2 regions of the Methylobacterium sp. E-041 genome follow, and region 1 is predicted to be linked to the other one. Evidence: predicted binding sites of a transcription regulator. Region 1 holds the regulator's gene; the other holds the start of a gene.

The links. Region 1 encodes LexA, which represses DNA repair genes until DNA is damaged. Its sites were predicted from a motif close to TGTTCNNNNTGTGTTCNG; they were not measured.
Region 2: the regulator LexA is predicted to act here: its motif matches at 3,255-3,272, upstream of dinB (DNA polymerase IV).

The regions. Positions count from the first base shown of each region.
Region 1 covers NZ_JAKSYQ010000299.1:68,716-73,410, forward strand. The annotation lists partial or broken gene MKK70_RS28395 (ComEC/Rec2 family competence protein) at 1-1,467, shown strand, start outside; gene lexA (transcriptional repressor LexA) at 1,461-2,201, opposite strand; gene MKK70_RS28405 (NAD(P)-dependent oxidoreductase) at 2,373-3,311, opposite strand; gene MKK70_RS28410 (response regulator) at 3,609-3,992, shown strand; gene MKK70_RS28415 (protein phosphatase CheZ) at 4,031-4,555, shown strand; gene MKK70_RS28420 (creatininase family protein) at 4,622-4,695, shown strand, end outside.
Region 2 covers NZ_JAKSYQ010000179.1:49,810-54,504, forward strand. The annotation lists gene MKK70_RS15785 (iron-containing alcohol dehydrogenase) at 1-698, shown strand, start outside; gene MKK70_RS15790 (hypothetical protein) at 739-1,038, opposite strand; gene MKK70_RS15795 (SDR family oxidoreductase) at 1,135-2,013, opposite strand; gene dinB (DNA polymerase IV) at 2,128-3,168, opposite strand; gene MKK70_RS15805 (FtsB family cell division protein) at 3,390-3,701, shown strand; gene pdhA (pyruvate dehydrogenase (acetyl-transferring) E1 component subunit alpha) at 3,912-4,695, shown strand, end outside.

The sequences.
Region 1 (4,695 bases):
TCGATCTCAGGGCTCCACACGGTGCTGGCCGCCGGGGTCGTGTTCTGGCTCGTCCGTGCCGGCCTCGCCCTGGTGCCGTTCCTGGCGCTGGCCTGGCCGATCAAGAAGATCGCCGCGGCGCTGGCGATGGTCGGGGTCACCGCCTACTGCGTCTTCTCCGGCTGGGACATCGCGGCCGAGCGTTCCCTCGTGATGACCCTGATCATGCTCGGGGCGATCCTGGTCGATCGCCCGGCGCTCAGCATGCGCAACCTCGCTCTCGCCGCGCTCATCGCGCTCTCGCACGAGCCGGAAGGCTTGCTCGGCCCGAGCTTCCAGATGTCGTTCGGGGCGGTGGCCGGCCTCATCGCCTGCGCCCGCCTGATCGATGGAGGGATGTTCCGCCGCGACGGGGCCGGGCGGATCGGCCGGCTGATCGCGCTGTCGCTGACGACGGTGGTCGGCACACTCGGCACGACGCTCGTGGCGCAGGTCGCGACCGCGCCCTTCGCCACCTACCACTTCCAGACCGTCCAACCCTACGGGCTGATCGGCAACGCGCTCACCCTGCCGCTGGTCTCGCTCGCGGTGATGCCGGCGGCGGTGCTGGGCATCGTCGCCTACCCGTTCGCCCTCGACCAGCCGGTCTGGTGGCTGATGGGACTGGCGGTGCGCGGCATGCTGACCATCTCCGGCTGGATCCAGGGGCTCGGGCGCGCCAACGTCGTGGTCCCGGCCTTCGGCACCGCCGCGCTCGGGTGCCTCGCCGCGGGGCTGCTGCTCGCGACGCTCCCGGTCTCGCGCCTTCGCTGGCTCGCCCTGCCGCCGGCGCTGCTCGGGCTCGGCCTAGCGACGATGCCGGCCCGCTACGACATCTACGTCGACCGCCAGGGCAGCGGGGCGGCGGTGCGCCGCGCCGACGGCAGCCTCGTCGCCCTCGGGCGCCCGTCGAACTTCGTGCTGGAGCAGTGGCTGAAGGCCGACGGCGACGGCAGGCCGGGCGCGCAGGCGACGGGCGGTCCCGCCTGCGATCGGATCGGATGCACGCTTCGGTTGGCCGACGGGCGCGCGGTGGCGCTTCTGAAGGATCGCCGCGGCTTCGCGCAGGATTGCGCCAAGGCCTCGGTGCTGATCACGGCGCTCGCCGCACCGCCGGGCTGCGCCGCCGCCCTCGTCATCGATCGCGCCTACCTCGCCAGCCACGGCGCCGCGGCGATCCGCGTCGAGCCGAATGGCTTCATTCTGGCCGACACGCATGAGCCGGGACGGACGCTGCCGTGGCGCCCCGCGATGGTCCGTCCCCCGCCCCAGGGAACGGATGACGCGGCAGCGGGCGGATCGTCGCCCGCGGCCGAGCCCAAGCCGAAGGACGTCCCGTTCCAGGGCATGGCCGCCCCGCCCCCCCGGGCGGAGGAGGCCGACCCGGCACCCGACGATCCGACCGCGGACGGCCCGAACCCGGAGATGCCGGGCGAGACCCTTCAGTAACGGCGCACGAGGCTGACCAGGCGGCCCTGGATCTGCACCCGATCCGGCCCGAGCACGCGGGTCTCGTAGGCCGGGTTCGCCGCTTCGAGCGCGATCGAGGAGCCGCGACGGCGCAGCCGCTTCAGCGTCGCCTCCTCGTCGTCGATCAGCGCCACGATGATGTCGCCGGTGTTGGCGGTGTCCTGCTTGCGGATGACCACGAGGTCGCCGTCGAGGATGCCCGCCTCGACCATCGAGTCGCCGCGGACCTCCAGGGCGTAGTGCTCGCCGCCGGCCAGGAAGTCCGGCGACATGGTGATCGCGTGGCTCTGGTTCTGGATCGCCGAGATCGGCGTGCCGGCCGCGATCCGGCCCATCACCGGGATCGACACCGCGCGACCGCTGTCGTCGACCATCTGCGTCGTGGAAGGACGCGGCGGCACGGCCTTCGAGCGCCCGCCCTCGACCACGCTCGGGGTGAACCGGCGCGGCGCGGCGGGAGCTGCCGGCACCGGGGCGGGCGCGCTGGAGCGGCCGGCGCCGTCGGGCATGCGCAGCACCTCGATCGCCCGAGCCCGATTCGGAAGCCGGCGCAGGAAGCCGCGCTCCTCCAGGGCGGTGATCAGCCGGTGGATGCCGGATTTCGACTTGAGATCGAGGGCATCCTTCATCTCGTCGAACGACGGCGGAACACCGTCCTCGCGCATCCGCTCGTCGATGAATCGCAGGAGATCCAGCTGTTTACGGGTCAGCATCGGCGCGGCTCGCAAGAATGCGCGGCCACACGAAGGTTGAGCCGCAGAAACAAAACACGAACACGTTAAACGTTCGTCAAGTGTTCCGCAAGGGTTCTCATCGGCCCATCCGACCGGTGCGTCGAATTTCGTCGCGCGCCGAGCCCCTTTTCGATCGCTGCGCTGCGGGGCTCAGCCCTCGAGGCTGCGGCGCACGGCGCGGGCGGTGACCGCCGAGACGCGCACGTTCGATTCCCGCGTCACGCCGGCGATGTGCGGGGTCAGGATGAGGTTCGGCACGTCGATCAGCGCCGCGCCGCCCGCGGCGTCCACGGGCTCCTGGGCGAACACGTCGAGCGCCGCCCCGCCGAGGTGCCCGGACCGAAGCGCCGCGGCGACCGCGGCCTCGTCCACGACGCCCCCGCGGGCGGCGTTGATCAGGATCGCGCCCGGCCGCATCCGGGCGATCGCCGCCGGCCCGATCATGTCGCGCGTCGCCTCGGTCAGCGGCACGTGCAGCGAGAGCACGTCGCTCGTTGCGACCAGCGCGTCAAGGGTTAGGCTCTCCACCGCGCCGTGCGCCGGGCGCCACGCGGCGTCGTCGGGCGCAAGGTGCGGGTCGAAGGCGGCGACGGTCATGTCGAGGGCCGCCGCACGGCGGGCGGTCTCGCGGGCGATCGCGCCGAAGCCGACGAGGCCGAGGCGCTTGCCGGCGATCTCGCGTCCCATCAGCGCGTTGCGCGGCCACGCGCCCGCGGCGACCTGCGCGCTCGCGCCGTAGGCGCCGCGCAGCAGCAGCAACGCGGTGCCGATCACGTACTCGGCCACCGCGCCGTCGTTGGCGCCGGTCGCGGGATGGACCGCGATCCCGCGGGCGGCGCAGGCGGCCAGATCGATGTTGTTGAGCCCGACGCCGAGGCGGCCCACCACCCTGAGGTCGGGTGCCGCCGCGAGCAGGCCCGCGCGCACCTGCGTGCGGTTGCGGACGATCAGCCCGGACGCGCCCGCGAGCGCCGCGCGCAGGGCGTCCGGCCGGTCGACCAGGGTCGGATCGTAGAGCGGCTCGAACCCCGCGAGCTCCGCCGCGATCGCGGCCTCGTCCATGAACTCGCTGATGACGACCTTGCGCATGGGGCGGCGATCCTTCTCCGCGGCCGGGCCGGTGCCGGCGGGCTGCCCGCTCTGCCGCGGCGTCCGGGCGACGTCGCGGCTGGGGGCATCGTCATCACGCAGCCGAGCGCGTCGGTAAAGGCGGCCGCGCCGCCTATCCGAGTGGGTGCGCCGATCGCAGCGCGATTAACCGCTTCGCAATGCCGCCCGGCGTAAGGTCCCGGGCATGAGGTGCGACCAGCGACAGCGCCTCCCGACATTGCGTGACCGACGCCGACGGCCGAGCCGGCGATTCGGAGACACCGGAGCAGTTTGACCATGGCCCTCGATCTCAGCATGCCGATCCTGGTCGTCGACGACTACCAGACGATGGTTCGCATCATCCGCAACCTGCTCAAGCAGCTCGGCTTCGAGGAGGTCGACGACGCCTCCGACGGCACGGCCGCGCTGGCGCGCCTCAAGGGCCGCAAGTACGGCCTCGTGATCTCCGACTGGAACATGGAGCCGATGACCGGCTACGAGCTGCTTCGCCACGTCCGCGCCGACGAGGGCCTGCGCACCACGCCGTTCATCATGGTCACCGCCGAGTCGAAGACCGAGAACGTCATCGCCGCCAAGAAGGCCGGCGTGAACAACTACATCGTCAAGCCGTTCAACGCCGCGACCCTGAAGAGCAAGATCGAGGCGGTCTGCGGCGCCTGACCGACCTTTCGGGGCCGACACGCGGAGGAATGCTGACGATGGGTTTGCAAAGACCGCTCGGCGCGACGATCAACCCGGCGACCATGGTGTCCGAGTTGATCGAGATCGCGGACTACATCGCCCACGTGCGCGACGAGATCGCGGCCCTGCGCGCCAACGAGCTGACGCACGACCGCATCCCGATGGCGCACGAGGAGCTCGGCAACGTCCTCGCCGCGACCGCCGGCGCCACCAACACCATCATGGAGGCGGCCGAGTCGATGCTGGCGCTCCCGGACGGGCCGGAATACCGCGCCGCGGTCGAGAGCGGCATCGGCACGATCTTCGAGGCCTGCGCCTTCCAGGACATCACCGGCCAGCGGATCGGCAAGGTGGTCGCCGCCCTGCAGCAGTTCGAGCTGCGGCTCGCGCGCTTCGCCAGCGCGGTGCGGGCGCGGGACGCCGCCGGACAGGACCCGGCCGAGGCCGAGCGCAACGAGCGCGCCCAGCGCCTGCTCCTCAACGGCCCGCAGCCGAACGGCCCGGCGACGGCGCAGGACGACATCGACGCCCTGTTCGCCTGAACCTCGACGGGAAGGGGCCGGCTCCGCTAGAGCGTTGCGCCTGACGTCGGGGCATCGGGGGACAGCATGGCGGCACGGCTCTGGTCCGACCTGACCACGCGCGAGGTCTCCGGGCGCGGCATGGGCCGCACGGTCGCGGT
Region 2 (4,695 bases), on a different contig from region 1:
CCGACGAGAAGATGCTGTGCGCCGGCCTCGCCTACCTGCCGGTGGCGGCGCTGGTCGATTACGAGCTGACCCTGAGCAAGCCCGCGCGGCTCACCGCCGATACCGGGATCGACGCGCTGACCCACGCGATCGAGGCCTACGTCTCGCGGAAATCCAACCCGTTCTCGGACGGGTTCGCGCTCGCCGCGATGCGGGCGATCGCGCCGAACCTGCGCCGGGTCTGGACCGATCCGGGCGACCGGGCTGCGCGGGAGGCGATGATGTTCGGCGCGACGCAAGCAGGCATCGCCTTCTCCAACAGCTCGGTGGCCCTCGTCCACGGGATGAGCCGGCCGATCGGCGCGCATTTCCACGTGCCGCATGGGCTTTCGAACGCGATGCTGCTGCCGGCCGTCACCGCCTTCTCGGCGCCGGGCGCGCCCGGGCGCTACGCCGCCTGCGCCCGGGCGATGGGCGTGGCGCGGGAGGGCGACGACGAGCGCAACGCGGTCTCCCGCCTGATCGCCGAGCTGCAGAACCTCAACGACGACCTGCAGGTGCCGACGCCCGGCGACTACGGCATCGACGAGGCCCGGTGGAACGGCCTGATCCCGACCATGGCGGCGCAGGCCCTGGCCTCGGGCTCGCCCGGCAACAACCCGGTGGTGCCGGACGCGGAGGCGATCGCGACGCTGTACCGCCAGGTCTGGGCCGCCTGAGCGGGACGGGCGGGGCAGCGGGATGCGGGCGGCTGCCGGCTCAGGCGGCCTGGCCGCCGTAGGTCGCGAACGAGGACTCGACCTTGTCCGCGAGCGCCGGCTCGACCTCGGCCGAGACCTTGAGGCGCCCGGCGAGCTTCGGCTCGCCGTCGGTGTGGGTCTTCTCGACGCGGCCGTCCTCGATGTCGGCGCCCGCGGTCTCGGTGCCGGCGCTGTTCTCGTCCGAGACCGGCGCGATGGTCACGGCCTTGCGGTCGATCTTGTGCTCCTGGACGAGGTGCTCGACCGCCATCTCGGCGTCGCGGCGGGTCTCGAACGTGGCGGCGATGATCTTCGACATGGATCTGGCTCCGATGGCGGGGCGGTCCGGCCCCGCGGGGGTTCCGCCGTCAATCGCAGGCGCGGCGCTCCGTTCCGGATCGCCGCGCCTCGTGCGTCAGTACATCGGCGTGCCGCCGGTGACGGGCACCAGGGCGCCGGACATGTAGCTGCCCTCGCGGGACGCCAGCAGCACGTAGGCCGGGGCGAGCTCGGCCGGCTGCCCGGCGCGGCCGAGGGGCGTGTCGGCCCCGAGCTGCTCGATCTGCTCGGGGCTCTTCACGATCGGCTGGATCGGGGTCCACACGGGGCCGGGCGCGACGCAGTTCACCCGGATGCCCTTCGGCGCCAGCAGGTTCGACAGCCCGATCGTCAGGCTCGCGATCGCGCCCTTGGTGGCGGCGTAGATCAGCATCGTCTTGTCGGCGACCTTGGCCTGCTGGCTCGTCGAGTTCACGATCGCCGAGCCCGGCTTCATGTGCGGCACCGCCGCCTGGGCGAGGTAGTACATCGCGAAGACGTTGGCGCGGAACGAGCCCTCGAGGTCCTCCGCCGTCACGTCGTCGAGCCCTTCGTTGATCGTCTGCGCGGCCGCGTTGTTGACCAGGACGTCGAGGCGCCCGAACGCGGCCACCGTGCGGGCGACGAGGTCGCGGCAATGGGCCTCCTCGCGCAGGTCTCCCGGCAGCAGCAGGACGCGGCGCCCGGCCCGCTCGACCCAGCGCGCCGTCTCCTCGGCATCGGACTGCTCGACCGGCAGGTAGGAGATCGCCACGTCGGCGCCCTCGCGGGCGTAGGCGATCGCCACCGCGCGGCCGATCCCGGAATCGCCGCCGGTGATCAGCGCGACCTGATCCGTCAGCAGCCCCTTGCCGACGTAGCTGTGCTCGCCGTGATCGGGGGCGGGGGTCATCCGCGACGACAATCCCGGCCGCTCCTGCTGCTGGTCGCCGGGGAAGGGGGGTCGGGCTCCGGCCTCGCGGGGATCGTCGGTCATGGTTGGCTGCTCCCGGTGTCGCTTCCCATCGAGATAGGGCGCGGCGCCGCGGACGCAGGCGCGACCCGATGACCGCGGCGCCGGCGATCCCGATCGAACGATCGCGGCGACGCCTCAGATCGCCAGGCCGAGCTGCAGCGGTTCCGCGGCGTCGCCGTGGTCGAGGGCCGAGAGCGAGACGCCGAGCAGCCGCACGCTGCGCCGGAGCGGGCGGAGGTCGCGCAGCAGGCCCAGGCTGATCGCCTCCAGGCTGGCGCGGTCGCCGACGGGGGCCGCCAGGGAGCGCGCCCGCGTGACCTGCGCGAAGTCGGAGAACTTCACCTTCAGCGTCACGGTCCGGCCGCGCAGCCCCTTGGCGGCGCAGGCCGCCGCGACCTTGTCGAGGATCGGCGCGAGGCGCTCGGCGAGGATTTCGAGGTCGGCGCTGTCGTCGGAGAAGGTGTTCTCGGCACCGATCGACTTGCGGATGCGGTGCGCCCGCACCGGGCGCTCGTCGATGCCGCGGGCCACCCCGTGATAATAGGGGGCGGCGCTGCCGAGGATGGCGGCCAGATCCTCCAGCGAGCGGGCCTTGAGGTCGCGGCCGGTATGGATGCCGAGGCGGCGCATCTTCGCCTCTGTCACCGGGCCGATGCCGTGGAAGCGGCCGATGGCGAGGTCCTCGACGAAGGCCGGGCCCATCTCGGGGGTGATCACGAACAGCGCGTCGGGCTTGCGGTAGTCCGAGGCGACCTTGGCGAGGAACTTGTTGTACGAGACGCCGGCCGAGGCGACGAGTCCGGTGCGCGCGCGGATCGTGGTGCGGATCGCCCGGGCGACGGCGGTGGCGGTCGGCAGGCCCTGCAGGTTCTCGGTGACGTCGAGGTAGGCCTCGTCGAGGGAGAGCGGCTCGATCACCGGCGTGTGCTCGGAGAACACCGTCCGGATCTCCTCCGAGATGCCGCGGTAGACCTCGAAGCGCGGGCGCACGAACACCAGGTCCGGGCAGAGCCGGCGCGCCGTCACCGAGGGCATCGCCGAGCGCACCCCGAAGGCCCGCGCCTCGTAGCTCGCGGCGGCCACCACGCCGCGCTCGCGCGAGCCGCCGACCGCGACCGGCCGGCCGCGCAGGGCCGGGTCGTCGCGTTGCTCGACGGAGGCGTAGAACGCGTCCATGTCGATGTGGATGACTTTCCGCACCGGGGCGGTCACTGCGCTGTCCCGTTCCGCGAGACCGCCGCACGGCAGGGCGGCCGCCTCGATGTTCGATCTTTGTTCCGACTGTCCATCACCGCGGGGCGCGGTTCAACCCATCCGGGCGCCGCCGTCCACCACCGAGCGCACGATCGGCGGCCGCGGCAAAGGCTTTGTTAACCGACCCGGACGATGGTCGCGCCATGGTCGTCCGTCGCCGCGTCAGAATGGTCGTTTTGCCTCTCAGCCTCTGGACCCTGTCCGGGCTGGTGGTCGGCTACTTCGTGTACCAGGCCGAGAACGGCAACCGGGGCCTGGAGGCCAAGCGCGCCCTCAAGATCCAGGCCTTCGGGCTCACCCGGGAGCTCGCGGCGGCCAAGGCCGAGCGGGCGACCTGGGAGCACCGCGTCGCGCTGCTGCGCAGCGAGCAGATCGACCGCGACCTGCTGGAGGAGCGCGCCCGGGTCGTCCTCGGCCGGGTGCACGCCAACGACGTGGTCGTCATCGACCCGTGAGCGGGCACCGCCTCCAGTCCCGCGCGCGCGTCCCGGCTTGAGCGTGGCCCGCATCCGCCGTCCCGAGGGGATCATGCCGATCGGGCGTGCGGATCGGGCATGCGGATCGGGTATGACAACCACAAACACCTGTCAGAGCGTCGGCCCTCGCATTCCCGGAGCGCGTGTCCTAAACCGGGCGGGAACAGACGCCAGCACGGGAGCACGCCGATGGATGCCGCGAAAGATGCGGGGCAGCCCAACCCTGCCGCGGAGACGCCGGAGGCCGTGGCGGCCGAGCACCAGCCCGCACCGAACGCGCCGCAATTCACCCGCGAGGAAGACCTCCACGCCTACCACCAGATGCTGCTGATCCGCCGCTTCGAGGAGAAGGCGGGGCAACTTTACGGAATGGGCCTGATCGGCGGGTTCTGCCACCTCTACATCGGCCAGGAGGCGGTCGTCATCGGCATGCAGATGGCCTCGGTCGACGGCGACCAGGTCATCACCGGCTACCGCGACCACGGCCACATGCTCGCCTGCGGCATGGACCCGAAGGGGGTGATGGCCGAGCTCACCGGCCGCCGCGGCGGCTACAGCCGCGGCAAGGGCGGCTCGATGCACATGTTCAGCCGCGAGAAGCAGTTCTTCGGCGGGCACGGCATCGTCGGCGCGCAGGTCTCGCTCGGCACCGGCCTCGGCTTCGCCGATGCCTACCGCAAGAACGGCAAGGTCAGCCTGACCTACATGGGCGACGGCGCGGCCAACCAGGGCCAGGTCTACGAGAGCTTCAACATGGCGCAGCTGTGGAAGCTGCCCGTGGTCTACGTGATCGAGAACAACCGCTACGCCATGGGCACCTCGGTCGCCCGCGCCTCGGCGCAGACGGACTTCTCCCGCCGCGGCATCTCGTTCGGCATCCCCGGCGAGCAGGTCGACGGCATGGACGTGCGCACGGTCCGCGAGGCGGCGGGCCGGGCGATCGCGCATGCCCGCACCGGGGAGGGGCCCTACA